Regions from separate parts of the Pradoshia sp. genome, predicted to be linked through region 2. Evidence: predicted binding sites of a transcription regulator. Region 2 holds the regulator's gene; the other holds the start of a gene.

Region 1 (10,303 bases), on a different contig from region 2:
TGGAAACATTCTGATGTCGCCTTCGTAGCTGAATGTAATGGAGTGATGGCCGGGTATATGCGCGGTCTTACAGATGGGGTGGTCACCCTTTATGTATGCGAGCTGCTTGTGAAGAAGGAGTACCGCGGCTGTGGTATTGGAAAAGCCCTACTGAAGCATGCCCATAGCTTCTATCCGAAGACGCGGATGGAGCTGCTGGCCAGTTCAACATCCAAAACCTATTATGAACAGCTGGGATTCCGCTCGTTCAGCGGATATAGAATCACGATGCCAGAGTGGGAAAAATAAAAACGCCAGCGGGAGAATACCTTGATCCCGCTGGCGTTTTCATTTTGTCTAAATCGTATCTTCCCATATCTTTTGTTCATAATCCTTGACCTGCTTCTCAGAGCGTTCCGGCCAGACGGTGCGGAAGGCATGATGCTCAGCCGGGATGACCTCAACCATTTTCGCAATCATATCCTCAGGGGCAAATTGCTTTTCGAACACCTCGGTTCCCTTGGCGTATTGCTCTCGCGTGGTGAAGTGAATCTTAGGGCCGTACCATTTCCACGGTTCCTCAACCATGCGGTCATTGAATCCGGTTTTGTATGGCCCGGGATTGATGGTGGCAACCTGGACACCGAATGGTTTCAGTTCTTCCTTCATGGATTGGGCGATGGCTTCAAGAGCGTGTTTTGTGGCCGAATAGGGACCGAGATAAGGAGCGGCACTTAAGCCGGCAATTGAGCTGACGAACACGATTTTGCCGGATTGCTTTTGCACAAATTTTCGTGCAGCAATTTGGGCCGTTTTTAAGGTGCTGAATACATTTGTCTCAAATAAATCCTTCAGACGCTGGACTGGAATCTCAGCAATCGGTCCTCCTTCGCCTAGTGCGGCATTGGCAACGAATATGTCAAAATCACAATGCTCCATTGCCCTCAAATCTCCTGGGTCATTAATATTGACCTTCATAACCTCAAGCTCAATTCCCTTTTCCTTTGCTTCTTCTCTTAAAGAGGTGACTTGGCTGGTGATTTCAACGGTTGCAATCACGCGGTGGCCTGCCTGTGCCAGTCCAAGGGCTGTTCCACGACCGAGTCCGGTACCTGCTCCGGTGATGAGTATGCTTTTGCTCATTCGATTTCCTCCTAATATGGTTTTGTGTACACTTCCCTAATTCCCTGTTGCTGGAAATAAAAAACAGAATGTTTGTTTGCATTTTTGGGGTTTGAATGCGTGAGCGGAAGAGGTGATATGGTAAAATAGACGATAGGTATGTAAAGGGGGAGTTGAGAAATGTCTTTACAATTCTATATTGGTAAAACAGGCACGGGGAAGACCACGGCCATTTTAGATGAAATTCGGACCAAGCTGGCAGAAGATCCAGAAGGTCCTTCTATTATATATATCGTACCAGACCAAATGACCTTTCAGGCTGAGCTTGAGCTGATTAACACACCTGGACTTGGCGGGATGATCCGCACCCAGGTGTTCAGCTTCAGCCGTCTCGCCTGGAAGATTCTGCAGGAGACAGGCGGGATGGGGCGCCGGCATTTGAGCAATGTCGGGGTCAATATGGTTATTCGCAAAATCCTCGAGGAAAAGAAGGATGAGCTGACGACCTTTAAGCGCTCCAGCGATAAGCAGGGCTTTATCGCTCAGCTAAACGAGATGCTGAAGGAATGCAAGCGTTACTGCCTTACGCCTGCTGAAATGGCGGAGAAATCAGAAGGAGAGCTGTCACCGATTCTTCGCTCCAAGCTGGATGACTTAACAGCGATTTATGAGGGCTTTGAACAAGAACTTACAGGCAAATATGTCGATACAGAGGATTACTTCACCCTGCTGATGGAGAAAATCCCGGAATCCTCCTATTTACGTAATGCAGATATTTATGTGGATGGATTCTACAGCTTTACGACACAGGAATACGGCATCCTGGCAAGCTTAATGCAAACCTGCCGCAATGTGACGGTTTCCTTAACGCTTGATCAGCCATTCAAGAGCGAGATGCCGGACCCTCTCCATCTGTTCCGCATGACAGGAGAGACGTATTTTGATCTTTACCAGATTGCTCAGGATAATGGTGTGCCGATTGAAGAGGATCGCCTATTTGTTGAGCCGCATCGTTTTATTGAGAATGAATCTATGCAGCATTTGGATCAATGGTTCGCGAACCGTCCGGCCCCTATCTTTGAAGGGGAGGCTCAATTTGAGTTCTGTCCATCAGGCAATCGCCGTGCAGAGGTAGAGGGCATCGCAAGGAAAATTCTGAAATCGGTACGTGAAGGGTATCGTTATCGGGATATTTTTGTCTTAACGCGCAACAGTGGGGAGTATGCAGAAGTGGTGGAGACCGTATTCACCGATTACGGCATTCCTTTCTTCATTGATGAGAAGAGGCCGATGCTCAATCACCCGCTTATTGAACTTATTCGCTCCACGATGGAGATTCTCTCGACAAACTGGCGGTATGAGCCGGTTTTCAGGGCCATTAAGACGGATTTATTATTTGCCGAAGGCTCCGATTTGAAACAAGCGCGAGAGAAGGCAGCTGTTCTTGAAAACTATGTGCTCTCAAGAGGATATTACGGGGACCGCTGGACGAAAAAGCAGACTTGGACGTATAAACGTAATCGCGGCCTTGAACTAGTCGATACGGTTCAGACCGATGCAGAATTAAAGATGGAAGCAGAAATCAATGCCATCAAGGAAGAGGTAGCTGAACCGCTCCGCCGTCTCGTGAACCGAATTAAGAAGGCGAAGCTCGGAATTGACTATGCCCAAGCCTTCTATCAATATCTTGATGAGCTGGCTGTACCAGCCAAGCTTGAGAGGCTTGCGGAAATGGGAGAAGAGGAAGGGCAGCTCACCAATGCGGCCGAGCATGGACAAGCGTGGAATAGTGTCATCGATTTGCTTGACCAGTTTGTCGAGATTGCCGGTGACAGGCCGATCACGATGAAGAATTTCACGGCGATTATGGAGAGCGGGATTGAAACGCTGAATTTCTCCTTAATCCCGCCGTCACTTGACCAAGTCGTTGTCACGAATCTCGATTTATCACGTCCACAAAACGTGAAGATTGCTTTTATTGCCGGTTTAAATGAAGGCGTCATCCCATCGAGAATGAGTGACGAGGGCATCCTGTCAGATGCGGACCGTGAAACACTGCAGTCTGCTGGACTGAAGCTTGCGCCGACCTCTAAGACCAAGCTTTTGGATGAGGAATTTGCTGCGTATAAAGCATTCTTGCTCGCATCAGATTATACGTATTACTCCTATCCGCTTGCAGATGATGAGGGCAAGCAGCTCCTCGCCTCATCCTATATCAAGCGAATCAAGGATTTATTTGCCCATAATAAAGAAACCTTCTTCGTTCATGACCCGGCAGAAATGAGTGATGAGCTCCAGCTTGAGTATATCGTTCATACGAGATCGACACTTTCCTTCCTTGCCGGCCAGCTGCTGCAGAAGAAGAAAAACTATCCTGTTTCTGATATTTGGTGGGATGTTTACAATGAATACCGCCAGGACGGTCCAATGAAAGACCAGGCGGCCTTCGTTCTCTCTGCTTTGTCCTATGAGAACAAGGCGAAGAAGATTCCTGATGAGAAGGCTCAGGAATTATACGGGGAAACCATCCAGGGAAGCGTCTCAAGGATGGAGCTCTTTAACAGCTGTCCATTTGCTCATTACACATCCCACGGACTCCGGCTGCGCGACCGTGAAGTGTACAAGCTGGAGGCGCCGGATATAGGAGAGATGTTCCACGGAGCGCTTCAGTGGATGACAGAACAAATCATCAAAACTGGAACGACATGGGGAGCAATGACGAAGGAGCAATGCTTAGAGCTTGCCCGCCAGGCGGTCGAACTGATGGCACCAAAGCTGCAAAATGAAATTCTATTATCCTCGAACCGGTTCCATTATTTGAAGAGGAAGCTCGAGCATGTTGTCGGCCGGGCATCCATCACCTTGAGCGGTCAGGCAAGAAACAGCCAGTTCTCCCCGATTGGGCTGGAGCTTGGTTTCGGGAAGCGGGGAGATTTGCCGCCATTAACCTTCTCCCTGAAGAATGGAACGAAGATGGAGCTTGCCGGACGGATTGACCGAGTGGACCGGGCTGATGTGGGAGATGGAACGTATTTACGTATCGTTGACTATAAATCGAGCTCCAAGGATTTGAATTTCACGGAGATTTATTATGGGATTGCCCTGCAGATGCTGACTTACTTGGATATTGCTGTCACACATTCACCGCTGTTGGTCGGCAAGCAGGCAAAGCCAGCCGGGGTATTGTACTTCCACGTCCATAACCCAATGATTAAGAATAATGGCGTCTATACGCTTGAACAAATAGAACGAGAAGTATTCAAGAGCTTCAAGATGAAGGGCCTCTTGCTTGGCGATGATGAGGTCGTCAAGATGATGGACTCTGATTTAGAGGGCGGAGAATCACTGATTGTACCTGCAGGTTTCAAGAAGGATGGAACGTTCACTGCCGCCTCCAAAATTGCGAGCGAAGAGGAGTTCTCGCTTCTGAGCAAGCATATGAAGAAGATTTATACAGATACCGGAACAGCAATCACAAGCGGGGTCTCAGACATTAAACCATACCGGCTGCAGAATAAGATGCCTTGCACCTTCTGCCAGTATAAAACCGTCTGCCAATTTGACCCGTCTCTTGAGAGCAATGATTATCGAATATTAAAACCAGCTAAGAAGGATGCCATCTTTACTGCATTGAGAGAGGAGGAAGAAGCAGATGAATGAACGAACACCGTTGCCAAAAAAGCCCGCTGATGCGCTTTGGACAGATGACCAGTGGAAGGCCATCGCCTCAGACGGCAGTGATATCCTTGTTGCTGCCGCTGCCGGGAGCGGGAAGACAGCCGTCCTTGTTGAGCGGATCATAAAGAAGGTCATCTCTGAGGAAAAGCCGCTCGATGTTGACCGCCTATTAATAGTAACCTTTACGAATGCTTCAGCTGCTGAGATGCGCCACCGGATTGCGGAGGCGCTAGAAAAGGAAATTAAGCGCCAGCCTGGTTCAAGACATTTACGCAAACAGCTTGGGCTTTTGAATAAGGCTTCCATTTCCACGCTTCACTCCTTCTGCTTGGAGATTGTCAGAAGCCATTATTATTTGCTCGACATTGACCCTGGCTTTCGAATCGGCGATGCGACAGAAATGGAGCTGATTCGAGATGAGGCATTAGAGGACATGCTTGAGGATGAGTATGGCATTCCAGATAATGAGGACTTTTTCCGACTTGTGGATGCTTTTACAGATGACCGAAGCGACCGGACCATCTTGGAAATTATCCGCAGGCTCGATGATTTTGCCCGCTCTAATCCTGATCCTAGTGCATGGCTGAATGGTTTGGCTGACATGTATAATGTCGACCCGTCAGCGAAGATTGAGGAGCTGCCATTTTATCCGGTGCTTGAATTTGATATTAACATGCGTCTTCAAGCAGCGAAGGAAATGATTGAGGAGGGGTACCAATTAACCCTTCTCCCTGAGGGTCCGGCTGCTTTGGGGGAAACCTTCAAGGCGGATGAGACTGTGATTGACGGCCTTTGGCAATCCGTGCAAAATGGCTGGTCAGCGATGTCTGAAGCCTTTAATGGGGCAGCCTTCGTAAAGGCAAAATCCATCCGTAAAGGCACATGCGATGAAGCTCTTGCCAAGCGGGCGAAAACGATTCGCGATAATGTGAAGAAGTCCATTAAGGCGATTGCTGATGACCTCTTCTTCAGGAAAGAAGAGAGCTTCATCAAGGACATGATAGACATGAAACCGTATGTCATCACGCTTGCGCGGCTTGTTCAAGCATTCCAGCAAAGATTCACGCAAGCTAAGCTTGAACGAGGCATCGTGGATTTCTCAGACCTTGAGCATATGGCTTTAGAAATCCTTGCAACAAAAGAAAATGGGGAATGGATTCCAAGCAATGTTGCCCTTGAGTACCGGAAGAAGTTCAAGGAAGTGCTCGTCGATGAGTATCAGGATACGAATATGGTCCAAGAAACTATCCTGCAGCTTGTGACCGAAGAGGGAGAAGCTGCAGGCAATATGTTCATGGTCGGGGATGTGAAGCAGTCTATTTACCGCTTTCGTCTTGCCGAACCGAATTTATTCATGGGTAAATACGGCCGATTCCTGCCCGTGCCGGAAGATAGCGGAATGAAAATCGACTTGAACAAAAACTTCCGCAGCCGGCGCGAGGTGCTTGCCGGGACGAACTTCTTATTTAAGCAGCTCATGGGCAAAACGGTTGGTGAGATTGATTATGATGAAGCGGCTGAGCTGAAAAAGGGAGCGGCTTATCCGGAGGAAGAGGAGTACCCCATTGAGCTCTATCTGATTGATAAATCAGAGGAGACGATGGAAACGGCTGACGGCGAAGAGGATGAGGATATGGAAGCCGTCCTTCTGGAAGCAAGGCAGATGGCGGAAATCATTAAAACATTGATCGAGGAACGCCGCAAAATCTATGATGCGAAAACAAAAACGTACCGTAATATTACTTATCGGGACATTGTCATCCTGCTTCGTTCCATGCCATGGGCACCAGCCATCATGGATGAGTTCAGGGCACAGGGAATCCCGGTCTATGCAGATCTATCGACTGGTTATTTTGAGGCGACTGAAGTAGCAATCATGATTTCCTTGCTGCAGGTCATCGATAATCCATATCAGGATATCCCGCTTGCCTCTGTATTGCGCTCGCCAATGGTCGGGCTGAATGAAGAGGAGCTGGCTGATATCCGCATCACGATGCCAAAAGGAACCTTTTATGAGGCGCTGAAGGAATACTGCTGTAAGGGTTCTGCAGAGAAATACGGCTCTGCCTTTACAAGGGTGCAGACCTTCTTTAAGCAGCTTGATATATGGCGGACAGAAGCTCGCCAAGGGGCTTTATCAAGCTTGATTTGGCAGCTTTACCGTGATACGGGCTATTATGATTTTGTTGGCGGAATGCCCGGAGGAAAGCAAAGGCAGGCCAATTTACTCGCACTCTACACAAGGGCACGGCAATATGAGGAAAGCTCCTTCCGTGGTATCTTCCGTTTCCTTCGCTTCATCGACCGGATGAGGGAGAGGGGAAGTGACCTTGGAGCAGCAAGGGCATTAGGTGAACAGGAGGATGTTGTCCGCCTGATGACGATTCACAGCAGTAAGGGTCTTGAATTCCCGGTTGTCCTTCTTGGCGGCCTGTCTAGGAACTTTAACCAAATGGACCTCCGGAAATCATATTTGATTGATAAAGACTTGGGACTTGCCTTCCGTTACGTGAATCCGGAGCTGCGTCTCACATACCCATCCTTGCCGCAGATTGCCTTTAAGAAAAAAATGCAGCTAGAGAATATTTCAGAGGAAATGCGGGTTCTCTATGTGGCTTTAACACGTGCCAAGGAGAAGCTGTACTTGATTGGAACCGTCTCAGATGGCGTGAAGGCACTCGATAAATGGTCTGCCTACAGCAAGAGGGAGGATTGGCTTCTTCCCGATTATGTACGTGCCAATGCGGTTTCCTATATGGATTGGATTGGTCCTGCTCTCTGCCGTCATCAATCCGTGACAGAAGGGGCAAGCGGCGAGGTTGCCGAGCATCCTTCTAGATGGCAGGTTCATCTTCGGGGGGGAAGCTCGCTTCAATCCGTCAAGGAAGAGGAAAGCTTGGAGACAAAGCAATTGTTTGAATCCATTCAGCAAATGGAGCCTGTCCCGATTGAATCGAAGTATCATGAACATGTCAAACGACAGCTCGCATGGGAATACGAATATACAAGTGCGACTGGAGAACGGTCGAAGCAATCCGTATCCGAATTGAAACGAATGAATGAGCCCGAGGATCCGTACAGTGCAGCAACGCTCGTCAAAGCCCGGTTCAAGCAAACGAACCTAAAGCGTCCGTCCTTTATACAGCAGAAGAAGATGACACCTGCCGAACGCGGGACATTGGTCCATCTTGTTATGCAGCATATTGATGCACGCGAGCCGGTGAATGAAGAGTCTATTCAGACCTTGGTGGAAAGGCTTGTTATGAAGGAGTTCATTACGAAGGAGCAGGCAGAGGCAATTGATGCCGCTCAGCTACTTGGCTTCTTTGAAAGTGAAATTGGACAGCGAATGAAGCACGCGAAAGAAATCCGTAAGGAAGTACCATTCACGATGGCTTACCCAGCAAGGGAAGCCTATCATGATTGGGACGGCGGGGATGAGAATATCCTCGTGCAAGGGATTGTTGACTGCCTGTTCGAGGATGAAAATGGCCTCGTGCTCGTCGATTACAAAACCGATGCTATTACCGGCCGCTTCCCGAACGGATTTGAAGAAGCAGAAGAAGTATTGAGGGCGCGTTATGTGAAGCAGATTGAACTATACACACGCGCATTGGAGCAAATATTGAAGAGAGAGATTAAGGAGAAGTACTTGTTCTTCTTTGACGGCGCCCATTTCATTAAGCTATAGGCGTTTATATAAAGGCTGTCATGCATGAATGATTGTGCATGGCAGCTTTTTTATTTTACTCAAATCTTTTAGCCAGCTGTCCTTCAGTAAAATAGCTATTATGGTACTAATCTTTTTTGTTCTGGCTTATCTGATACGCAAAAGGGTATTAATAGCGGTTTACTCTGTCAATAAACAGAGGCGATTGATAGGACAGGAATCTAAGAAAAAAAGCCTATATTCTCTCTGAATAAGGCTTTTCACTAGTAGGTTAATCCGTTATTAGCTTCGAATACATATTTAAATCAATCAATAGGCCTTTTGATTTCTCGGATTTTCGTAAGGTGCCTTCAAACTGGAAATGCAGCTTTTCCAACAGTCTTATGGAGTTGCTGTTTTCAGGCTCGACTTTTGCTTCGACTCTATTGAAATGAAGCGTATGGAATGCATAATCCACTAAGCAGTTAATGGCCTCCCCGGCATAGCCTTTACCCCAGTATTCCTTCCCAAGCTCATAACCAATTTCTGTTTTTAAGTTTTCGAAGTCTAAGAAATTGAAGCCGCAGGAGCCTATTATTTGATTTGACTCTGCATGAATAATCGAATAACGAATAGCTTTACCTTCTTGGAAGAAGCCGTCGAGCATAGCAATGATGTCTAGTGCCTCACGTTCTTCCGTTAAACGAGTGATATTCATGAACCTGGTAACTTCCCGATCAGACCAGATTTTAAATAAAGCAGTGGAGTCTGAAGCTTTTATTTTTCTAAGTATTAATCGTTCCGTTTGTAATTCGGTAATCAATATTTTTCCCTCTATTTTCTTATTTCCATATCTGGAGCTTAACATTTTGCATAGGTCAGTCGCTTCATGCATTGGAATAGCGCTATTATATACAATAAAAATGCATTTGGAAATAGAAATGATGGAAGTCTTTTTTCAGCTGTTGGACAGATTATCTGAAGGAAATAAACGACATCACCTAGAAGTACAATAGAAGAGTGAATTTAGGGGGAGTTAGTATGTATTGCGGGGTTGATGGACTGGTGATTCGGCCAATTATGGAGCAGGACCTGCCAATATTATGGTCATTAATTTATAAAGAAGAGTCTCCTGAATGGAAAAAGTGGGATGCTCCATACTTCGAGCATAAGCAAATACCGTTAGAAGAATATTTAGCTAAAAAAGATCAGATTATCGGTCAAGATAAACAGTGGGCTATTGAGGTAAAAGGCGAGGTGATTGGAACCGTCAGTTATTATTGGGAGCATCAGCCATCCCTTTGGCTGGAAATGGGGATTGTCATTTATAATCCGAGGTATTGGAATGGAGGGTATGGGACTAAGGCTCTCCGTCTATGGACCAATCATTTGTTTAATACCCTGCCATTGGTCCGAGTAGGTTTTACTACTTGGTCGGGGAATGAACGGATGATTTGTCTTGGTGAAAAGCTTGGCATGACGATGGAGGCAAGGCTTCGGAAATGTCGTTACTATAATGGAAGGTATTATGATTCCATCCGAATGGGCCTTTTAAGAGAAGAATGGGAGTTGAATGCATTGTTTCATTCATAAGCTGTTAAGGGAAAATATCGTTCATATAAAACAGGGAACCTTCAAATAAGAAGGTTCCCTGAAATCTTAATAGGATAGAATGCGTTTTTCTCCCTCAATTTCTTGGATAGGCGTGATATTCTGGGTGAATTCAAGCGTCCCTTTATATGCGCCTTCTGCATCTCGGACGGCAAAATAACGGATAAAGATATACTTGTCCTTGAATTTAATCCAGAAATCCTCACTATCCTTCAGGCCGGATTTAAAGTCGTGCAGGAGCTGCTCAACGACATGGACGCTTCT
Region 2 (20,120 bases):
CAATGTCATGAGGTTTTGGCGGGATAGAACAAGCGCCGTTGGTTTATTCTTGCTAGTAAGCGCCGCTTTCCAAGCCGCTGCCACTTCATTGCTGTCAGCTGGACGGATCAAGGAAACATTCGGCATTGCGCGCAAGGCCGCAAGATGCTCGATTGGCTCATGTGTCGGACCATCTTCCCCTACTGCGATACTATCATGGGTGAACACATAAGTAACAGGCAGGTTCATAAGCGCAGCCAAACGGATAGCTGGACGCAGGTAGTCAGAGAAGACAAAGAATGTACCGCCGTACACATGGAGTCCTCCATGAAGCGCCATACCATTCAACGCAGCACCCATTCCAAATTCACGTACACCAAACCAAATGTTGCGTCCGTCATAAGCTCCTGGAAGGAAATCCTTCTCGCCATTCAGCATCGTTTTGTTTGAACCAGCCAAGTCAGCGGAACCTCCGAATAAGGATGGTACATTTTTCGCAATGGCGTTCAGCACTTCGCCGCCGGAATTACGTGTTGCAACAGCCTTGCCTGCTTCATAAACAGGAATGTCTTTATCCCAGCCTTCTGGAAGCTCACCATTGATAGCTGTTTCAAGCTGAGCAGCAAGCTCTGGATACTCTTCCTTATAGCTTGCGAATAATTGGTTCCATTCCTCTTCTTTCTTAGCGCCTGTTTCAATAACTGTATCTTTGAATGTCTCATATACTTCTTCAGGTACATAGAAGTCTTCTTCGAATGTCCATTTATAGTATTCTTTCGTCAGCTTCATTTCATCTTCGCCAAGCGGAGCGCCATGAACGGCAGATTTACCGGATTTATTCGGTGCTCCATAACCAATGACTGTTTTAACTTCAATCATAGTTGGACGATCAAGATCTGTTTTTGCCTCTTCCAGCGCTTTGGCAATCTCACTCAAATCATTGCCGTCTTCTACGCGGATATATTGCCAGCCATACGCCTTAAAGCGGTCCGCTACGCTTTCAGAGAAGCTCATGTTCAATTCCCCATCAAGGGAGATATCATTAGAATCATATAGAACGACTAAACGGCCAAGCTTCAAGTGTGCAGCCAATGAAGCTGCTTCTGCAGATACGCCTTCCATTAAGTCGCCATCTCCACAGATGCTGTATGTATAATGGTCGACTACTTCATAGTTCTCTTTGTTGTAAGTTGCGGCTAAATGACGTTCAGCCATTGCCATCCCAACAGCCATTGCAATCCCTTGTCCTAGTGGACCAGTCGTTGCTTCAACCCCGCGAGTGTGGCCATATTCCGGGTGGCCAGGTGTTTTAGAATCCCATTGACGGAAATTCTTGATTTCTTCCATATCAAGTCCATATCCGGATAAGTGAAGAAGACTGTATAAAAGCATGGATCCGTGTCCTGCGGATAACACAAAACGGTCACGGTTGAACCATTCTGGATTATTTGGATTATGGTTCATGAAACGAGTCCATAATGTGTAGGCCATAGGCGCAGCGCCCATCGGCATCCCTGGGTGACCAGAATTGGCTTTTTCGATTGCATCAATTGAAAGTGTACGAATAGCTGTAATCGCTAATTGATCCTTTTCAGTAAACATAGTCAGTCTACATCCTTTCCGATTAACATACTTCAGTCTTACTATAAATGAAACAAAGTTATATTGACAACATTATTTACCCAATTCTACAGAATTGACAAAAATTTCAACGAAGAGTGGAAGCTCCTATTATCTCTTACCCATTAATGAAGTCTTTTATTGCGAATTTGCTTAACCTTTTCCGGTGTCACGTCATTTCCTTCTGGGTCAATGATGGTTACTCCCTCAATTGTCTTTCTCATGGAAGCACGGAAAGCCTCTAAATATTCAGCGCGCAGCAAGGATTGTTCCTTCGCTTCCTCTGTTGTAAGGCTGCCTTCCTTCGCCTTCTTGGATAATTCATTAATTCGATTAATTTTGCTTTTTGGCAGCATGTATATTGCTCCTTTTCCTAAAAAATCAATTACTGACATCGTATAGAAAAACCGACACTATTTCAAGAAGTATCTATTATACATGCTTTTGTTTTTCGGCATGCTCCGCATAGCGGCGATGAACCGTCGCTTTTGAGACCTCATAGCCTCTGCGATTTAAATTCTCCGTAATCTCGGCAAATGTCAGCCCTTTGATTCTTAGGGCGATAATCTCTTGGATTGGGACCTCTGAACGCTCCCTGCCGCCGCCGACATGCTGATTCGACAAATTCTTGGCAGGGTTGTAGCCATTCTCTATAGCCCGCTTCATCCCCCTGCGAATCTTGCTGTTTTGCAGCTTGCGCTGATATTCCTCAACAATGCTGATGATCTGCAGGAGCATGGCATCTGTTTCAGACACTTCAAGCTCACCGTTATGTGTCACGGTATATAGCTTAATGCCCTCCTTATAGATGCAGTGCATCAAGGCAATCTTCGCGTTCCCCCGGCCTAGCCGTGTTTCATCCTGAATAAGAAGCCCTTCTATTTCTTTATTGCGCATTTGCTCGAGCAGGACCAGGATTCCCTCCCGCTCCAAGTCATAGCCGCTCGCCTGCTCCTTTTCAATCGTGACGACCTCAAAGCCTTTCATTGCGGCAAGCTGGGTTAATTCCTGCTCCTGTCTATCAAGAGAGGTCTCCTGTGTGCTCTTTTCTGTACTGACCCTGCAGTAAATTCCAACCTTCATTTCTCTCACCATTCTCTATAATTTCTTCCTGAGATATGCATGGAAGGCCGGAACGAATGCCCCGGCCTTCACTAGTCTCATTATAGCGTTTATTCTTTATTTGAGTCTGCCAAATGCAGGATATCCGCATTCTTTTCAATCGGAAGGATGATCGTTTGGCCTTCTTTAATGTGGGTAGTTTGAAGTTCATTAGCCTCTCGAACCCATTTGACAAATTCCGTCGTAGACATATTCGCATCCTCGTACTGCTCTGCCATAGCCCATAACGTATCTCCGCTCTCAACCGTCACTTTCACATATTGATCATCGCTCTTTTCAAAATTCGTGACAGTCGCCAATAAAATTAAAAGAAAAAGTCCAACCGTAAAAATGATGGTATATGAGTAAGAAGACCAAACGTGTTTCATATGTAAAAATCCCTCCACAAAATAAGAATATATGTTCGCTTTTCGTAAATTCAGTATAAACCGAACAAATGTTTCATGTCAACAAGAAAAATCGAACTTATGTTTGTACTAGTGTTCCCCTCATGATATAATAACGACAAAGATCAGATAAAGAGGTGCGGGAGATGACAACAAAACTATCAAAGCGACAGCAAGATATTTTACTATACATTAAAGAAGAAGTTCGGACGAAGGGGTATCCGCCTTCCGTAAGGGAGATTGGGGAAGCAGTCGGACTTGCCTCAAGCTCAACCGTTCACGGACACTTAGCTCGGCTGGAAAGCAAGGGACTCATTCGACGTGACCCAACGAAACCGCGTGCCATTGAGATTCTTGATATGGATCCGCATGATCATATTCCAAAAGCAAACTCCGTTAGTGTTCCTCTTATTGGTAAGGTTACAGCAGGGCAGCCAATCACCGCGATCGAGAACATTGAGGAGTACTTCCCACTACCTGAGCATATGGCACCGGCAGATGAGAACGTGTTCATGCTTGAAATCATGGGAGACAGTATGATTGAAGCCGGCATCCTTGACGGTGACTATGTGATCGTCCGCCAGCAGCATACGGCCAACAACGGCGAGATTGTCGTCGCTATGACCGAGGATGACGAGGCAACCGTTAAACGTTTCTTCAAGGAAGAGAATCATTTCCGCTTACAGCCGGAGAACTCTATGCTAGACCCCATTATCCTTCAAAATGTCAGCATTTTAGGAAAAGTCATCGGCCTATACAGAAATATTCACTAATCAAGAGCCAGCCTATTAAACGGCTGGTTTTTTCCTTCAATTGCTAGATTCTTAGTAGACTATATGAATGTTTACTAGAGTTTATGCAGCATAACCGCACAAAAAAATGCTTGAGCGAGGCTCAAGCATTGTTCTTCTTCCTATTCTATTTTCCTAGTGAAAAACCCTCGAACAGCCTTCCGCCATACGGTTCAAGTATACTGGCTGCTGCCCTTTCAATCGGTTTCGTATCATCCGTTTTATAGAAATGATCAAAAGCTTCCATAAAACCATCCGCCAATTCTTTATCATACTGGGACAAAGAGCGAATCATCCATTTAGATGAGCCCGTCCATTGCCTATTTGTCCTAAGCACAAACTCGCTCAATCGTTCAGCCAGACTCCCAGCGATAAAGATGCGTTCCCCTCGATTTTGACTTCCTATTAAATCATCCAATAGATCTGTGATAAAATACCGCTTGTATGTAATCGTATCCTGTGTCCACACCTCTGGGCCATTCATTAGCAATGCCTTTGCCTCATCCTGAATCTTCTTCAACGCTCCCATATCCTTCAACACCGTTCCCTCAGCTATCATTCGCGGCAAGGAAGCCCTTCCGTCCCGGCAATCACGCTCGAAATAAATCTGATAAGAGGTCAAATTATGGACAAATACCTCAATGGGCCAGCCAAAATCGATGAACGACTCACGATAAGAGTCCTGGAGACAATCATCAAAAACGATGATATCCAAATCTGAAGTCTCTGTCACTCTCCCGCGAGCTGCGCTGCCGGACAGGATTGCTCCGTGACAATCCGGGAAATATTTCTCGATAATCCTCATAGAAGCGCTTAACGGGTCCAGTCGTTTATTCATTTCTTTCTCCCTCCGCCTCTAGCATCGTACTCCTCTCGCAAAATGGAATACAGCTTCAAGTCATGATGTTTTCCCTTAGCGAACAACCCTTTTCGAATAATGCCTTCATAGCTCATCCCAGCTTTCTGCATCACCCGCTCAGAGCCTGCATTTTCTGTAGAGCATCGAGCCTGGATACGCACTAAATCCATTTCCTCAAATCCAAACTCAATCACTTTTTTGGCTGCCTCTGTCGTGATGCCTTTTCCCCAGTAATCACGTGATAGGACATAGCCAATCTCCCCCACTCGGTTCCGAATGTCCCATGAGACGAAATCGATTGTCCCAATCAGCTTGCCGTTCTCTTTCCATTCCATTCCCCATGGAGCGAGTTCCTTATTCTCATATTTCCCTAAGGAAAACTCCATAAATTCTCGGGTATCTTTCAATGATTGATGCGTGTTCCACGTCACGTATTTCGTGACCTTAGGGTCAGAGCCATACTCAAACACATCTTGCGCGTCGTCCTTCGTCAGCTTTCTCAATAACAGCCGTTCCGTTTCTAAAGCAGGAAATGAACCGAACACATCCTCCACCTTCACTGCCCTCACCTCACCCTCTTTTCTCTCATTATAAAATATTTTTGAAAAAACCGGAAAAAGCAGCACCCCAAAAATTCATGGAATGCTGCTTTTTGTTTATCCCGCATTTACGGACCGTAAAACTCCCACTAACCTACAGGATCATCGAGATGCTTTCGTGGGAGGTCAACTGTCCATAAAAGCCCAATTGGCTCAACTAACCATCCACGGGGGAAAAACACTCACGGATGGTCGTTTCACTTTATCTAAAGTTTCTGCCCCGATAATGATGCCTTTGCAACAGCCTGTCATCATAACAGGATTGGCAAATATTATAGGGGTACTCACCAGGCAGTGACTTGCCGCATGATCGGCATTTCTTCTGATATTTCTTCACATCTGTTCGGAGCTTCGAGTGAGCCCGTGTACTGATTTCTTCCCGGATCCGCTCCCAATAATAGGCCTCCGTTTTCCGGCCAAGCCGGTAAAGGAACAATAAATGAAGGCCGATGGATTTATAGGAAAGCTCCAATTCATCCAGTGTATCCTGCTTCATAATGGGCTCTGGCAGATCTGAGTTATGAATGACGGCCTTCATGTTGGCCATCCATTGCCGCACCAGTGCTGGTTCATTGCTTGAGAACGGAAGATGCAGGAATCCGTATAAATCACTTGGCGAGAACCGTCGTTCAATATCGGTGTTTCGGATATGCTCATACAACTCCCGTTCCTGAGTCAGCGGCGCCTTCTTCGTCCCATGTGGATTTTTGAATTCTCCCCATAGGTAGAAGAAATGCTCAAGGGAAGAATGATAGCGGGCAAACCGGTCAAACACCTGCTGGGTCGGGGCAATCGTGAAGGTATTGATCGACTTATCCTCATCCTCTAAAAGTCTTGTCATGACGTCAATTTGCGAGGTAAAGGCAACCAAACCGACGTTGTAGAGACCCTTCCTGCCGGCACGTCCAGCTAGCTGCTTTACTTCCTGGGAGGTGAGCATCCTTCTTCTCGTTCCGTCAAATTTCTCGTTTTCAAGGAAGACGACACGGCGGATTGGCAGGTTTAACCCCATTCCGATGGCATCCGTTGAAACGATGACCTTTGATTCCTTATCAATGAATCGCTTCATCTGCTTAGCCCTTGTCTCAGGGGGCATACTTCCGTAGATGATGCTGACCTTATGACCGTCCCTTTCCAGTCGGGAGGCTGTCTGGAGCACCTTCGCGCGTGAGAAGACAATCAAGGCATCCCCTTGCTTCACATGAGACAGCTTAAACGGTTTTTCCTCCACCTTAAGAGGGACATTCCGGTGATATTCATGCAGCTCCACATCATTTCCCTCAAGCATGTTCAATAGCATCTTTTTCGCACTATGGCTTCCAATGATATGGACCTCCCTCGCATGAGCCTTTTGAATGGCCCGGTACCAGGAGAAACCACGGTCTTTATCGGCAATCATCTGCGCCTCATCTATGACCATCACGTCATAATAATCCTTCTCATGGAACATCTCGACTGTGCAGGAGAAGTGAGTCGCATCCTCCATATGCTTCTCCTCTTCCCCAGTCTTCAGGGCACAGGAAATACCCTCGCTTCTTAACGCCTCATAAACCTCGAGCGCGAGAAGCCTCAATGGAGCCAAATAAATACCAGTAGGTGCGGCCTTCATCTGTTTCAATGCCTGATATGTCTTGCCGGTATTCGTTTCTCCGATATGAAGCACATACCGCGTATTTTGATAAATGGACGTGCGGTATTCCTTGCCGAAGATGTCCTCCAGCTGTCGGTTCTTTTCCTCCTCCAGCCTTCTTTGCTCCGCAAGCTCTTCGGCCCGTTTGCGCTCTCGGTTTTCCGCCTGCTCGTGATACAGCCGGTAATGGGTCTCATACTGAAAGGGAATCGCCGCCGCTTCCAGCAGCTCATTTACCTGCTCCTGTTCGAGTTCCTCCTGGAATTCCCATTCTAACTCCTCAATCCTACCGCCAATCAGCTGCCATATAAGATGGCGGCTGATTTTCTCACCGCTTAGCAGCTCGTACTGTTCCTTCAATTCATCTGGCAGACTGTTTTGAATAGCTGGAATGATTCTCTCATAGGTCAGCCTTCCAATGAATGCCTCCAGTTCAAAATCCTCAAGCACCCATTCACCGTCGCTTCGCTGAATATCCAGGTGAAAAAGATCAGCGAGCGTCTTTGCCCCATGAAGATTTGCCTTTGGAATCCCCTCCAGCTCAAACGCTAAATGCTTTGCCACATCCGCTCGCAGGAAGATGTATAATTTCATCCGTGCCTGCATTAAACTATCCAGCATACTATCCTTTAAGATGCGGGTCTCGAAGTATTCCTTCTGCTTCTTCACCTTCACATCCTCATATAATTCATCCCATAAATGCGGGGATTGTTTAAAATAATCAACGACCCAATTATGCAGATCAAATGTACGGTAGCCATCAAGCTCCTGTTCAATCAGCTTATTGATGCCTTTTTTGGATAAGCCGTCTGCTGACAAACCACGGCTCTCCAAAAATCGGAGCTTCTCATACCGGTTCATGCGCTGGACGGTCTTGCTCTTCCAGGCCAATCGCCAAATTTGCTCAAAGCGGCCGCCGGTATAACGCATATACTCATCGAACGTAGGCTTTTCATCCGTTTGTTCGAAATAAAGATATAGATCATTCAGTACATCATTCTTTGCTTTTTCTACGGCAGCGATGTACCCTTTTTCCAAAATATCCACCATTCAGTACTCCCATCAACATATTACTTCTTCTATATAGGTATCATTATATACAGAAGTCTGAGGAAAAATCGAAATTTGTTTTTGTTTACATAATATTTTTACGGTTTAAATGAAGCTCAAAAGATACTTCGATTCCAAACCGTACTGCTTCATTTCGTTAACCCAAGAAATGCGACGATAGAATTGAAGGTAGTTGACAGATTATATAGCTAGCTATATAATTCCGAAAGATGCTTTTATAAGTGAGGTGCTATAATGAAGAATTCCCAAAAAGAGCCTATTGTTCTTACACATGTGAAAATGATTGAGCATCTTGTGAAACGAATTGGAGATGAACATCTGAAGCAGATTGGCTTAACGAAAAGTCAGGCAGATGTCATTATATTACTTGCGCATGAATCAGATAAAGTGTTCCGGCAGCGTGATATTGAGCGTGCCTTGAATTATTCGAATCCGACTGTAACAGGCTTATTAAACCGGCTGGAGCATAAGAATTTTATCGTCCGTCACATCGACCCAGACGATTCGAGAGCTCGCATTATTTCATTAACTGGCGCTGCACTAGATGTTCTTGATGCTATTTATCAAAGTATTCATCAAACAGAGCAAATGCTTTTAGAGGGATTTTCGGATGAAGAGATTCATCTATTAAAGCCTTTCATGAGTAGGATGGCCGCAAATGCATTACGTCATATGTGATGCATTTATTTTTCCACACTTATATAGCAAGCTATATGTTATACAAGGAGTTTAGTTATGAAGCAAAAGTATTTAAAGAATTCTGGTTTAATCGCATTGATTACCATACTATCGATGATACCGCCATTATCGACTGACTTATATATGCCGGCGTTGCCTGAAATGACGGCATACTTTAAGACATCCTCTACATTAATGAGTTCTACCATGACGATCTTTTTTATTTTCATGGCAATCGGCATTTTAATTCTAGGTCCAATGAGTGATAAATATGGCCGAAAACCGATCTTGATTGCAAGTATTTCTATTTCTTTGATATTTAGTGGCCTGTGTGCAATTTCTCCAACCATCACCTTCTTAATTATTGCGCGTGCAGCTTCAGCGGTAGGTGCAGGCGGTATGGTAGCGATTGCGACAGCCTTAATTAAAGATAGCTTTGAAGGAAAATCAATGTCACAAGTATTATCTGTTACACAAGCATTCGGACTGCTGGCTCCAATGTTAGCTCCTCTTTTAGGAGCACTCATTTTAAGTATCTTTGATTGGAAAATGACATTTATTGCCTTGGCCATCTTAACAGGTATTTCCCTCATTGGTGCTCTCCTTTTACAGGAAACGTTACCAAGGCATGAACGCACGCAAGGGAGCACCATTCAGTCTATTTTGGGATTAGGCAAAATAGCCAGAAACCGTCATTTTACAAGCGTATTAATGGTTGGAGCATTAATTGCAGCACCGTATATGGCTTACCTGGCTATTGCCTCCTATATTTATATTGATGGTTTTGGTGTTTCGGAAACAACCTTCAGTATCTATTTCGCCATTAACTCCGCCGCTGCTATTTTGGGTCCAGTCATTTACATGAAATTCGGAGCGGGTTCTGTCAAGAAAGCAATCAATATCGGGATTATTGTCTCCATCATTTCAGCGGTATTAATACTCACAGTAGGTCATGCAGGTCCGATCATTTTCTTATTGTCATACGTCATTTATTCGATTGTATCGACCTATTTCCGACCAATGATTTCAGATTTATTATTATCAGCTACTGAGACAGATGTCGGGGCAGCATCCTCTGTCATGAATTTCGGATTTACTGTAGTCGGCAGTATCGGCATGACTGTTGGTTCATTAGCCTGGAGTAGTTATACAAGCGGATTAGCCATTACGATGTTGATCTTTATTTCTTTCACTACCCTTGCTTGGCTCTATCTTTTAAAAGCAAAATCGATAAAATTTGATTGGAAATAATGAGCCTATAATGACAAAGGAGGGGGCTGTTTCAAAAATCATTGAATGACTTTTGAAACAGCCCCCTTCCGCTCGTTTACATGAAAACAACCTATATCACATCAAACATTCCATTGCTGGAATTCTGTTTTTCTTTTCGACTTATCAACAAATTATTGATTTCCTCTCATCAGATCGCCTTCACTTCTATGATTACCTGCTATGTCTTCTTCGTTGCACAGGGCGATTTCCCTTACAACCTCCGGATTCACTAAGGAGGATAAATCTCCGGGCTCCTGCTGCAAATAGGCGGATTTAATAACCCGTCTCATGATTTTCTGATTTCTCGTCTTTGGAAGGTCTGATAAGAAATAGATTCCTTTAGGCTTTAATGCCTTCCCAAGACCATGCCCAATCATCTCAAGCAGCTCGTCTTCCAGGAGCTTGCTGGCTTTGACATGTCCCTTTAAGACAGCAAAGCATAGGCAGGCCTCCCCCTTGATCGAATCAGGTATTCCGATGGCTGCCGCTTCCACGACATCCTCATGCTTGACGAGAATCGATTCATATTCAGTCGGTCCAACCCGCTTGCCGGCAATATTGAGTGTATCATCCGATCGGCCCTTGATTTCCCAGGACTCCCCGTCTGTTTCAACCCAGTCGCCGTGAACCCAATAGCCGTCATAGGTACTCCAGTATGTCTTTATGTAGCGCTCCGGCTCATTCCAGAAACCATTGGTCATCCCGACCCACGGCTTTGTCAGACAAAGCTCGCCAACCTTATTTACTACCTGCTGGCCGTTCTCATCCAGAACAACTACCTCCATTCCTGGCAATGGGGTATTAAAGGCAGCCGGTGTGATGGGCTTTACGAGCACATTGCCGAGAATGCCGCCGGAGATTTCCGTGCCGCCGGAATAGTTGATAATGGGAATCAGACATTTGCCTGCCTGCTGGAAGAGCCAGAGCCAGGAGGCGGAATTCCATGGCTCACCTGTTGAAGCGAACACCTTTAACGAGCTTAAATCATGCCCATCAAGCCAGCCCTCTCCCTTTGCCATCAGTGAGCGGATAAGGGTTGGGGAGATTCCCAGCTGAGTGACACGCCACTTGTGGACAAGCTTCCAGAGACGATCGGATTCTGGATAATCAGGGACCCCGTCATACATGACCATTGCCGCCCCGTTCATCAAACTTGCGAACAGCTGGAAGGGTCCCATCATCCAGCCCATATCGGTTACCCAAAGGAGGCGGTCCCCTTCTACTAAGTCCATCGCCATACGGGCATCAATGGCTGCCTTAATTGGAAACCCTGCATGAGTGTGAACCGTTCCCTTCGGCTTGCCCGTCGTCCCTGAGGTATAGATCAGCATGAATGGGTCATCGCTTTTCATCCGGACGGATTCCTCAAGGGAGCCAGCCTCCTCCAGCCTTGACCAATCCATGAATGGAGCTTCTAAATCGCTGCCGCCGACAACGACGATTGTTTCCACACCGCCAAGTTCTGGGAGGGCATTGCGTACGGTTTGCAGCATATCCACTTGCTTGCCTCGGCGCAAAAAGGAGTCAGCGGTAATGATCATCTTCGCACCAGCAGCAATAACCCGGGTTTTTAACGCTTCTTCTGCATAGCCTGAGAAGATTGGTGAGATAATCGCGCCAATTTTGGCAGCGGCGAGAATGGAAACGGCCGCCTCCGGAATCATGGGCATAAAGAGAGTAATGCGGTCACCCTTTTGGATGCCGGCCTTTTGCAAGCCGGAAGCGACCTGGCTTACCCAAGCATGAAGCTCGGCATAGGTGTATTCCCTCACTTCCCCTTGTTCGCCCTCCCAAAGTATGGCCATCCGGTCCGTTTCCGCCCATTTTGCCAATGCCGTATCAACGAGATTGCATTCCCCTCCGACATACCAATGCGGGCGGGCAATCCCGTTATCAAGGTTCAAGACCTCTTCATACGGCTTCTTCCAGACAAATCCAAGCTCTTTTTCCACTGCCGACCAGAACCATTCCGGCTCCTGGATGGACTTCTGATAGAACGAATCATAATCAGGGAGATTCAATTCCTCCATCCATTGCACGAGCCGAAGTGATTTCATCGATTCCTCATCAGGCACCCATTTAGACATTTGCATGTCAAGTCCCTCCCGTTACACCGGATAAACCGGGTGCTTTCTTGTCGTGAACACTTGCTGCTTGCTTTCGTATAGACGGAATCTTGTTGAAAGCTCCTGACGAAGGTTTTGCGGCTCGACAATCCCGTCAATGATCATCTCTGAGGCAAGGTGATAGAGATTAATATCCTCTTTATATTCCTCCCGCTTTTGCATGACAAAGGCCTGGCGCTCTTCCTCTGGCAAGGCAGCAATCTTATTGGCATAGACAGCGTTCACGGCTGCTTCCGGTCCCATAACCGCAATCGAGGCATTCGGGAGGGCAAGACAGCAATCCGGCTCAAAGGCAGGGCCGGCCATCGCATAAAGGCCCGCACCATATGCTTTACGGACAATGACAGAGATCTTCGGCACAGTTGCCTCACTCATCGCGGCAATCATCTTTGCACCATGGCGGATGATCCCTGCCTGCTCGACCTTTGTGCCAATCATGAAGCCTGGGATATCCGCAAGGAATAGAAGCGGAATATGATAGGCATCGCATAAATGAATGAACTTCGCCGCCTTATCCGCTGAATCATGGAAAAGAACGCCGCCTTTGACACGCGGCTGATTGGCAATAATGCCGACCGGCTTCCCTTGCAGACGGGCAAGTCCCGTGATGAGCTCAGGTGCGAACAGCTTCTTGATTTCGCAGAAGGAGTCCTCATCAATGACGCCCTTGATTAACTCATACATATCAAAGGGTGCATTTTGATTGTTCGGCAGAAGCTCCTCAAGCGGCTTTGCCAATTGCGCAGCGGCCCTTGGCTCGAATGCCTTCGGTTTTTCCGTAAAATTTGCTGGAAAATAAGACAAATATCGACGGGCAAACTCAATGGCCTCCTCTTCACTCTTCGCCAGCACATCCCCGCAGCCCGAAACCGAGCAATGCATCCTCGCACCGCCCATTTGTTCAAGGGTTACCTTCTCCCCGATTACCATCTCTGACATACGCGGTGATCCGAGGTACATGGAGGCATTGCCCTCTACCATCACGACGATGTCACAAAAGGCCGGGATATAGGCTCCTCCGGCAGCGGAAGGTCCAAACAATAAACAGATTTGCGGCACCTTGCCGGACATTTTCACCTGATTATAGAAAATGCGTCCAGCTCCGCGCCTGCCAGGGAACATCTCAACCTGGTCTGTTATACGGGCTCCTGCTGAATCGACAAGATACAGCATCGGAATCTGCAGCTTATCCGCGGTCTCCTGAATGCGGATGATTTTCTCGACCGTTCTTGAGCCCCATGAGCCTGCCTTAATGGTCGAATCATTCGCCATGACGGCAACCGCCTGCCCGTTAATAGATCCGAGTCCTGTTACCACACCATCAGCCGGCAGATCCTCTGCCTCGCAATTGGCGAATAGGGCATCCTCTGACTCGAGTCCGTTATCAAGCAGCAGGTTCAGACGGTCTCGAACAAACAGCTTCCCTGCTTCCTTGTTTTTTTGATGGTATTTCTCCTGCCCGCCTTCTTTTATGCGGGAAATTCGCTCGTTTAATTCTGCTTGAATAGTATCCATGATTCAAACCCTTCCTTTCGAAAGCTAGATTCCTTTATAGACAGGCTTTCTCTTCTCCGCAAATGCCCGCAACCCCTCCAGACGGTCCTCTGTCGGGATGGTCATTTGATAGCATTGGTTCTCAACCTCAAGCCCTGAGGCGATATCGGTATCAAGACTGCTGTTAATCGCTTTTTTGGCTGCTCTAACGGCAATTGGTCCGTTTGCGGCAATCTGGCCGGCCCATTCCATCCCCGTTTGCATTAATTCCTCCTGCGGCACGACTGCATTGACGAGGCCGATCTCAAGCGCTTCACTCGCTGCGATTCGCTTTCCGGTATAAATCATTTCCTTTGCCTTTGCGATGCCGACAATACGCGGAAGCCGCTGTGTTCCGCCAGCCCCCGGAATAATGCCAAGCGTAGTCTCCGTTAAGCCCATCTTTGCCTCTGCCGCTGTAAGGCGGATGTCACAGGCAAGGGCCAATTCAAGCCCTCCGCCAAAGGCAGAGCCGTTTAAGCAGGCGATGGTCGGCTGGGGAACCTCCTCCAGCAGATTGATTGTGTCACTGATGAGAGCAACGGCTTGCTTGACCTCGCTTTCAGGAAGGCCCTTTCTCTCTTTAAGATCTGCCCCCGCACAGAACACCCGCTCACCGCTTCCCGTCAAGAGAACGCAGCGAATCTCTTCCTTATTCTTTATCGCCTGTAAGGCTTCCTGAAGCTCCTTAAGCAGGGCCATCGACAATGCATTGGCATGCTCCGGCCTGTTGAGCCTAATCACATGGATCCCAGTGTCCTCGCTCCATTGTTCAATCATGGTTACCTATCCCTCCCGTTTCTAGTTCTTCTTTCCTCAGTCCATTCGGGCGAGTACGTCTCCTTCATTCACGAAATCCCCTTCGTTCACGAGCACCTCGCTGATCTGTCCATCCACTTCAGCGGCAATGGGAATCTCCATCTTCATGGATTCTAAAATGACGATGTCATCCCCGCTTGTAACGGAATCCCCTTGCTTCACTTGAACCTTCCAAACGCTTCCTGCCATGCTGGCTTTAATCTCTTGTGCCATGTTTCTTCCTCCTATCCATTTCGTTGTTTTTTCATATGTGTATCAATAAAGCTTGTGTTCATGTCCCCATTCTTGAATGCCTCATGGTCAATGATGTCTTGGAGGATGGGGATATTGGTTTTGATACCTTCTATTTTGTAATCGCAAAGCGCCTGTGCGAGCGAGTCAATCGCCTCTTGCCGGTCCGCGCCTGAGACGATGAGCTTTGCCAGCATCGGATCATAAAAGGGGCTGACCAAGGTATGTCCGTCAATGCCGATTTCATGGCGAATCTGTGGTCCCTCGGGAAGCTCCAGTCTCGTGATTTGCCCTGGGGATGGATAAAAGGTCACCGGGTCCTCCGCATATATACGAACCTCAATCGAATGACCTGTAATGGTGACATCCTCCTGCGTAACAGAAAGTCTCTCCCCATTTGCAATACGGATTTGTTCCACGACGATATCGATACCCGTGACCTCCTCCGTCACTGGATGCTCCACTTGAAGGCGGGTGTTCATCTCGAGGAAATAAAAGTTCTTCTCCGCATCGACCAGAAATTCTAATGTGCCGGCATTTTCATAGCCCAATTTCTTGACTGCACGAATGGCCGCTTCCCCCATCCTGCGGCGGAGATGCTCATCCACAAACGGAGATGGAGCTTCCTCTACGACCTTCTGGTTGCGGCGCTGGATGGAGCATTCTCTCTCTCCTAGATACACCGCATTCCCGTATGAGTCAGCCAGTACTTGGATCTCGATATGGCGGGCATTCTCGACTAATTTCTCGACGAACATTTCTCCATTGCCAAAGAAGGATTCCGCCCGCTTTTGGTTGCCGGCGAAGGCTTTTTCCAGTTCAGCAGCATGATTCACTCGCTGCATGCCGATTCCGCCGCCTCCAGCAGATGCCTTCAGCATGACCGGATAACCGATTTTCTGAGCGGCGTTTAGTGCAGCCTCCACATTCATCGTCGCATCTGATAACCCGGGAACGACCGGCACCCCGGCCTCCTCCATGATTTTGCGCGCCTTCGTCTTGATTCCCATCGCTTCAATCACGGAGGGAGAGGGGCCGATGAAGATGATTCCTTCCTCCTTGCATATACGGGCAAACTGCTCGCTCTCACTCAGGAACCCATAGCCGGGATGGATGGCTTCCACGCCTTCCTCCTTCGCGATTTCGATAATCTTGGCTGTGTTCAAATAGCTCTCGTTGACCCTTGGACCGCCGAGCAGGCGGGCATGGTCAGCCTCCTTCACAAAAGGAGCCTCCTTATCCGCCTCCGAATAAACGGCCACTGATTCTATATCGAGCTTCTTACAGGCACGAATGATGCGGGAGGCGATTTCGCCCCGGTTAGCAATTAATAGTTTTTTGAACATAATGTCGTAAGCGCCTCCTATGCTTTCAGTATTTCAGCTGATTTTTCACGAAGCTTGTATTTTTGGATTTTGCCTGAGGCCGTCATCGGGTACTCATCGATGAATTCGATATAGCGCGGAATCTTGAAGCGGGAGATCTTCCCTTCACAGTAGGCACGCACATCCTCTGCGGTCAGATTATGCCCCTCCCTTGGAATGATCCACGCCATTAATTCCTCCCCGTATTTCTCATCTGGCACCCCAATTACCTGAACATCCATAATTTGCGGATGCTGATAAAGGAATTCCTCAATCTCACGCGGATAAATATTCTCCCCGCCCCGGATAATCATGTCCTTCAGCCGCCCCGTAATCGAGCAATAGCCATTATCATCCATCACGGCGAGATCGCCGGTGTGAAGCCAGCCGTCAGGTGAAATCGCCGCCTTAGTCGCATGCGGGTCATTATAATACCCCTTCATCACATGGTAGCCCCTTGTGATCAGCTCCCCATGCTCCAGTTTAGGGACCTCCTTCTCCGTTCCCGGCTCCACAATCTTCACCTCGATATTCGGCATTGGGCGGCCAATCGAGGTGACGCGCAAATCAAGCGGGTCATCCGTTCGTGTCTGGGTAATACCTGGAGATGATTCCGTCTGGCCAAACACAATCGTGAGCTCGCTTGCTCCCATTCGTTCCACGACACCCTTCATGACCTCTATCGGGCAAGTGGAACCTGCCATAATGCCAGTCCGCAGGGAGGAAAGATTATAGCTTTCAAAGTCTTCAAGATTCATCTCGGCGATAAACATGGTCGGCACGCCATGGAGGGCGGTGCATTTCTCATCCTGGACTGTCTGCAATACCTTGCGAGGATTGAATTCAAGGAGCGGAACCATTGCCGCCCCGGCTGAAACAGCTGTCAAGGTACCAAGCACACAGCCGAAGCAATGGAAGAACGGTACGGGTATACACATCCGGTCTCTTTGCGTGAGCTTCATTCCTTCTGCAATGTTGATGGCATTATTGACGATATTATAATGAGTAAGCATGACCCCTTTCGGGAATCCCGTCGTCCCTGAGGTGTACTGCATATTGATGACATCGTCCCGGTGAAGGGATTTCTTGCGCTTCTGGAGCTTTCCGTGACTAATCTTACCGGCCATCTGCATGACCTCAGACCAGGTGTATGTACCTGGATATGACTTATCTCCCAGAACAATCACACGCCTCAGATGCGGGAATTTTTCCGAATGCAGCTCTCCAGGCTGACTGTCCTTCAGCTCAGGAATAATCTCATACAGCGTCTCGATATAGGAATGATCCCGAAAGCTCTCCTGCAGGATAAAGGTGCCGGACTCTGACTGGCGCAGCAGGTACTCAAGCTCACTTGCCCGGTAGCTCGTATTCACCGTCACAAGCACGGCTCCCATCTTTCCCGTTGCAAATTGCGTTGTCAGCCATTCCGGCTGATTCGTAGTCCAAACGGCCAGATGGTCCCCTTTTTCGATTCCAAGCGCCATAAACGCCTTTGCCGCCTCATTTGTCTGCTCGTCAAACTCCTTATAGGTCAGCCGGAAGCCAAGCTCTGGATAAACGACCGCATCCCGATCGCCGAATTTCGCCGCAACCTCTTCCAATAAACCGCCGACTGTCAGCTCTACCAAATCTGCCATCACATCAATCCTCCTAATCTTTTATCCATAAAGACTAGCAACCTAGCTGGCGGGAGATGACAAGCCGCTGGATCTCTGATGTCCCCTCGCCAATCTCCATCAACTTAATATCTCTTAAGTAACGTTCCACCTCGTATTCACGCATATATCCATTGCCGCCATGAATTTGGATGGCCTGGTTACATGTACGGAAGCCCATTTCAGAGGCAAACAGCTTCGCATAAGCAGACTCCTTCGTGAACGGCTTGCCCTTATCCTTCAGCCATGCGGCCTTCAAGACCATATTCCGTGCCAGCTCAATCTCCATTGCCATATCAGCCAGCTTGAACTGAATAGCCTGGAACTTCGAAATCGATTGGCCGAACTGAATTCTTTCCTTACTGTAGGCAAGCGCCCGGTCAAAGGCAGCCTGGGCAATCCCAACGGATAAAGCCGCAATCGAGATTCTGCCCCCGTCTAATGTGTAAAGAAACTGCTTGAATCCGCCATCTGGGTCACCAAGCACATTTTCCTTTGGTACCCGGACATTCTCGAGGATGATTTCGCATGTATTCGATGCCCGTACGCCCATTTTTTCGTAATCACTGCGAATGGTGACACCTTCCGCATCAGCTGGAACGATGAAGGCTGAGATGACCTTCTTGCCGTTTTTCTCCTTGCCGGCGACAGCCGCTGTCACCGTGATGAAATCTGCAAATCCGGCATTGGTAATCCAGCACTTCTCCCCGTTAATGACGTATTCGTCTCCCTCGAGTTTCGCCGTCGTGCGTGTGCCCCCGGCATCTGAGCCGGCATTCGGCTCCGTTAAGCCAAAGGAGGCAAGTCCCTTTCCGCTGGCTAATGGAGTCAAATACTTCTTCTTCTGCTCCTCCGTCCCGAAATAATAGATGGGACTCGCACCTAAAGAAACCGCCGCTGCATAGCTGAGACCGCTTCCGCCGCAGGCACGGCCAATCTCCTCAACAGCAAGCGCATAGGAAATCGTATCCCCGCCTGATCCGCCATATTCCTCTGGAAATGGAATACCGAGCAGGCCAAGCTCACCCATCTTCATGAAGATTTCCTCTGGGAAGCGGGACTCGCGGTCAAGCTCAATCGCAAGCGGCTTCAATTCTGCCTGAGCAAATTCTCTTGCTAAATCCTTTACCATCCGTTGTTCTGCCGATAATTCAAAATCCATATCCTAAACCTCCATCATTTAAGACCGACTGGTTGGTCTGCCTTTTACATTTGTAAGCGCTTTACTTTTGTCCAAAAAATAAAAGGAATACGTCTCTTTCGCTTTTTCCGTCAACAAGGCATGCATAATGAAATCCGTGAAGATATCCGCTATCTCATCAATGGAGCGCTCCCCATTGCGCTGATACCATTTGGAGGTCCAATTCACAATCCCTAAAATGGCCATACCACTAATATCAAAGGGAATCTCCCGTCTGAATTCACCGGTCGCCTGGCCGCTGGCAATCACTTCATTGATCAGCAGGCGGTACTCATCCCGCTTCACCTTAATGAGCTGGTCGAGCTCCGGCTTTAAATATTTGCTCTCTTGATAAAAAACGGATATGTGGGGCTGATACATATCAAAGACTTTCGCAAATGAATGAATGATCTGCGCTAGCTTCTCTGCTGGGGTCTGACAAGTAAGGTTTGCTTCCTTCGCCTTAGCCAAAACATAGGAGATAAATGTGTCATGAATGGAAAACAGAAGATCGTCCTTAGAACGATAATGATGATAAAAACCGCCCTTTGAGGTCCCGCTCGCCTCCACGATGTCCTTCACTGTGACACTATGAAAGCCGTGCTTCTCAAAAAGCATGAGAGATGTGGCAAGAATCCGGTCCTTAAGCTGCGAGTTCACCACCTCCATTTGGCAAATGTTTACAAGGTGATTCTATCGCAGCCTTCCGTTATCTGTCAATTACAGATAACGAGAATAATTCGACAAAGAAAGAGAGCTGACTTGATTTACTATTCTTCAAAACTTTTCATCAAAATAAAAAACCTGCAATGCCATTCTCACTCCAATATTATACAGAATATGTATTCAAAATTTCTCATGAGTGTATAATTTTATCAGAATAATGAGTTTATAGTATAATAGAATTGTAAATTAAAACATTGGAGGGATTAAAATGAAACTCTTAGAAAACAAGGTAGCCATTATTACCGGAAGCGGCTCTGGAATTGGAAAAGAAATCGCCACCACCTATGCACAAGAAGGAGCTAAAGTGGTCATTGCCGATTTTAACGAGGAAGTCATGAATGCAACTGTGAAAGAACTGATAGATGCGGGCTATACGGCTATGGGCGTCAAAGTCAATGTATCTAATGAAGAGGATGTACAGCGCATGGTGGAGGAATCCATCGCGAAATTCGGCCGCATCGATATCTTAGTGAACAATG

The links. Region 2 encodes LexA, which represses DNA repair genes until DNA is damaged. Its sites were predicted from a motif close to CGAACATATGTTCG; they were not measured.
Region 1: addB (helicase-exonuclease AddAB subunit AddB) is a predicted target of LexA. The motif match lies at 1,188-1,201, and genes of this name have one in related genera.

What each region holds. Positions count from the first base shown of each region.
Region 1 covers NZ_JBJEFJ010000133.1:84,141-94,443, forward strand. The annotation lists gene ACI35L_RS12315 (GNAT family N-acetyltransferase) at 1-288, shown strand, start outside; gene ACI35L_RS12320 (SDR family oxidoreductase) at 337-1,122, opposite strand; gene addB (helicase-exonuclease AddAB subunit AddB) at 1,282-4,761, shown strand; gene addA (helicase-exonuclease AddAB subunit AddA) at 4,754-8,470, shown strand; gene ACI35L_RS12335 (GNAT family N-acetyltransferase) at 8,721-9,251, opposite strand; gene ACI35L_RS12340 (GNAT family N-acetyltransferase) at 9,470-10,021, shown strand; gene ACI35L_RS12345 (DUF438 domain-containing protein) at 10,088-10,303, opposite strand, start outside.
Region 2 covers NZ_JBJEFJ010000191.1:477-20,596, forward strand. The annotation lists gene tkt (transketolase) at 1-1,581, opposite strand, end outside; gene ACI35L_RS16435 (DUF896 domain-containing protein) at 1,725-1,955, opposite strand; gene ACI35L_RS16440 (YneB family resolvase-like protein) at 2,032-2,682, opposite strand; gene yneA (cell division suppressor protein YneA) at 2,772-3,089, opposite strand; gene lexA (transcriptional repressor LexA) at 3,254-3,880, shown strand; gene ACI35L_RS16455 (nucleotidyltransferase domain-containing protein) at 4,026-4,736, opposite strand; gene ACI35L_RS16460 (GNAT family N-acetyltransferase) at 4,733-5,317, opposite strand; gene ACI35L_RS16465 (DEAD/DEAH box helicase) at 5,559-8,036, opposite strand; gene ACI35L_RS16470 (MarR family winged helix-turn-helix transcriptional regulator) at 8,292-8,735, shown strand; gene ACI35L_RS16475 (MFS transporter) at 8,793-9,986, shown strand; gene ACI35L_RS16480 (AMP-binding protein) at 10,139-12,100, opposite strand; gene ACI35L_RS16485 (acyl-CoA carboxylase subunit beta) at 12,116-13,648, opposite strand; gene ACI35L_RS16490 (enoyl-CoA hydratase) at 13,673-14,446, opposite strand; gene ACI35L_RS16495 (acetyl-CoA carboxylase biotin carboxyl carrier protein subunit) at 14,483-14,698, opposite strand; gene ACI35L_RS16500 (acetyl-CoA carboxylase biotin carboxylase subunit) at 14,710-16,062, opposite strand; gene ACI35L_RS16505 (AMP-binding protein) at 16,080-17,717, opposite strand; gene ACI35L_RS16510 (acyl-CoA dehydrogenase family protein) at 17,752-18,897, opposite strand; gene ACI35L_RS16515 (TetR/AcrR family transcriptional regulator) at 18,916-19,578, opposite strand; gene ACI35L_RS16520 (glucose 1-dehydrogenase) at 19,850-20,120, shown strand, end outside.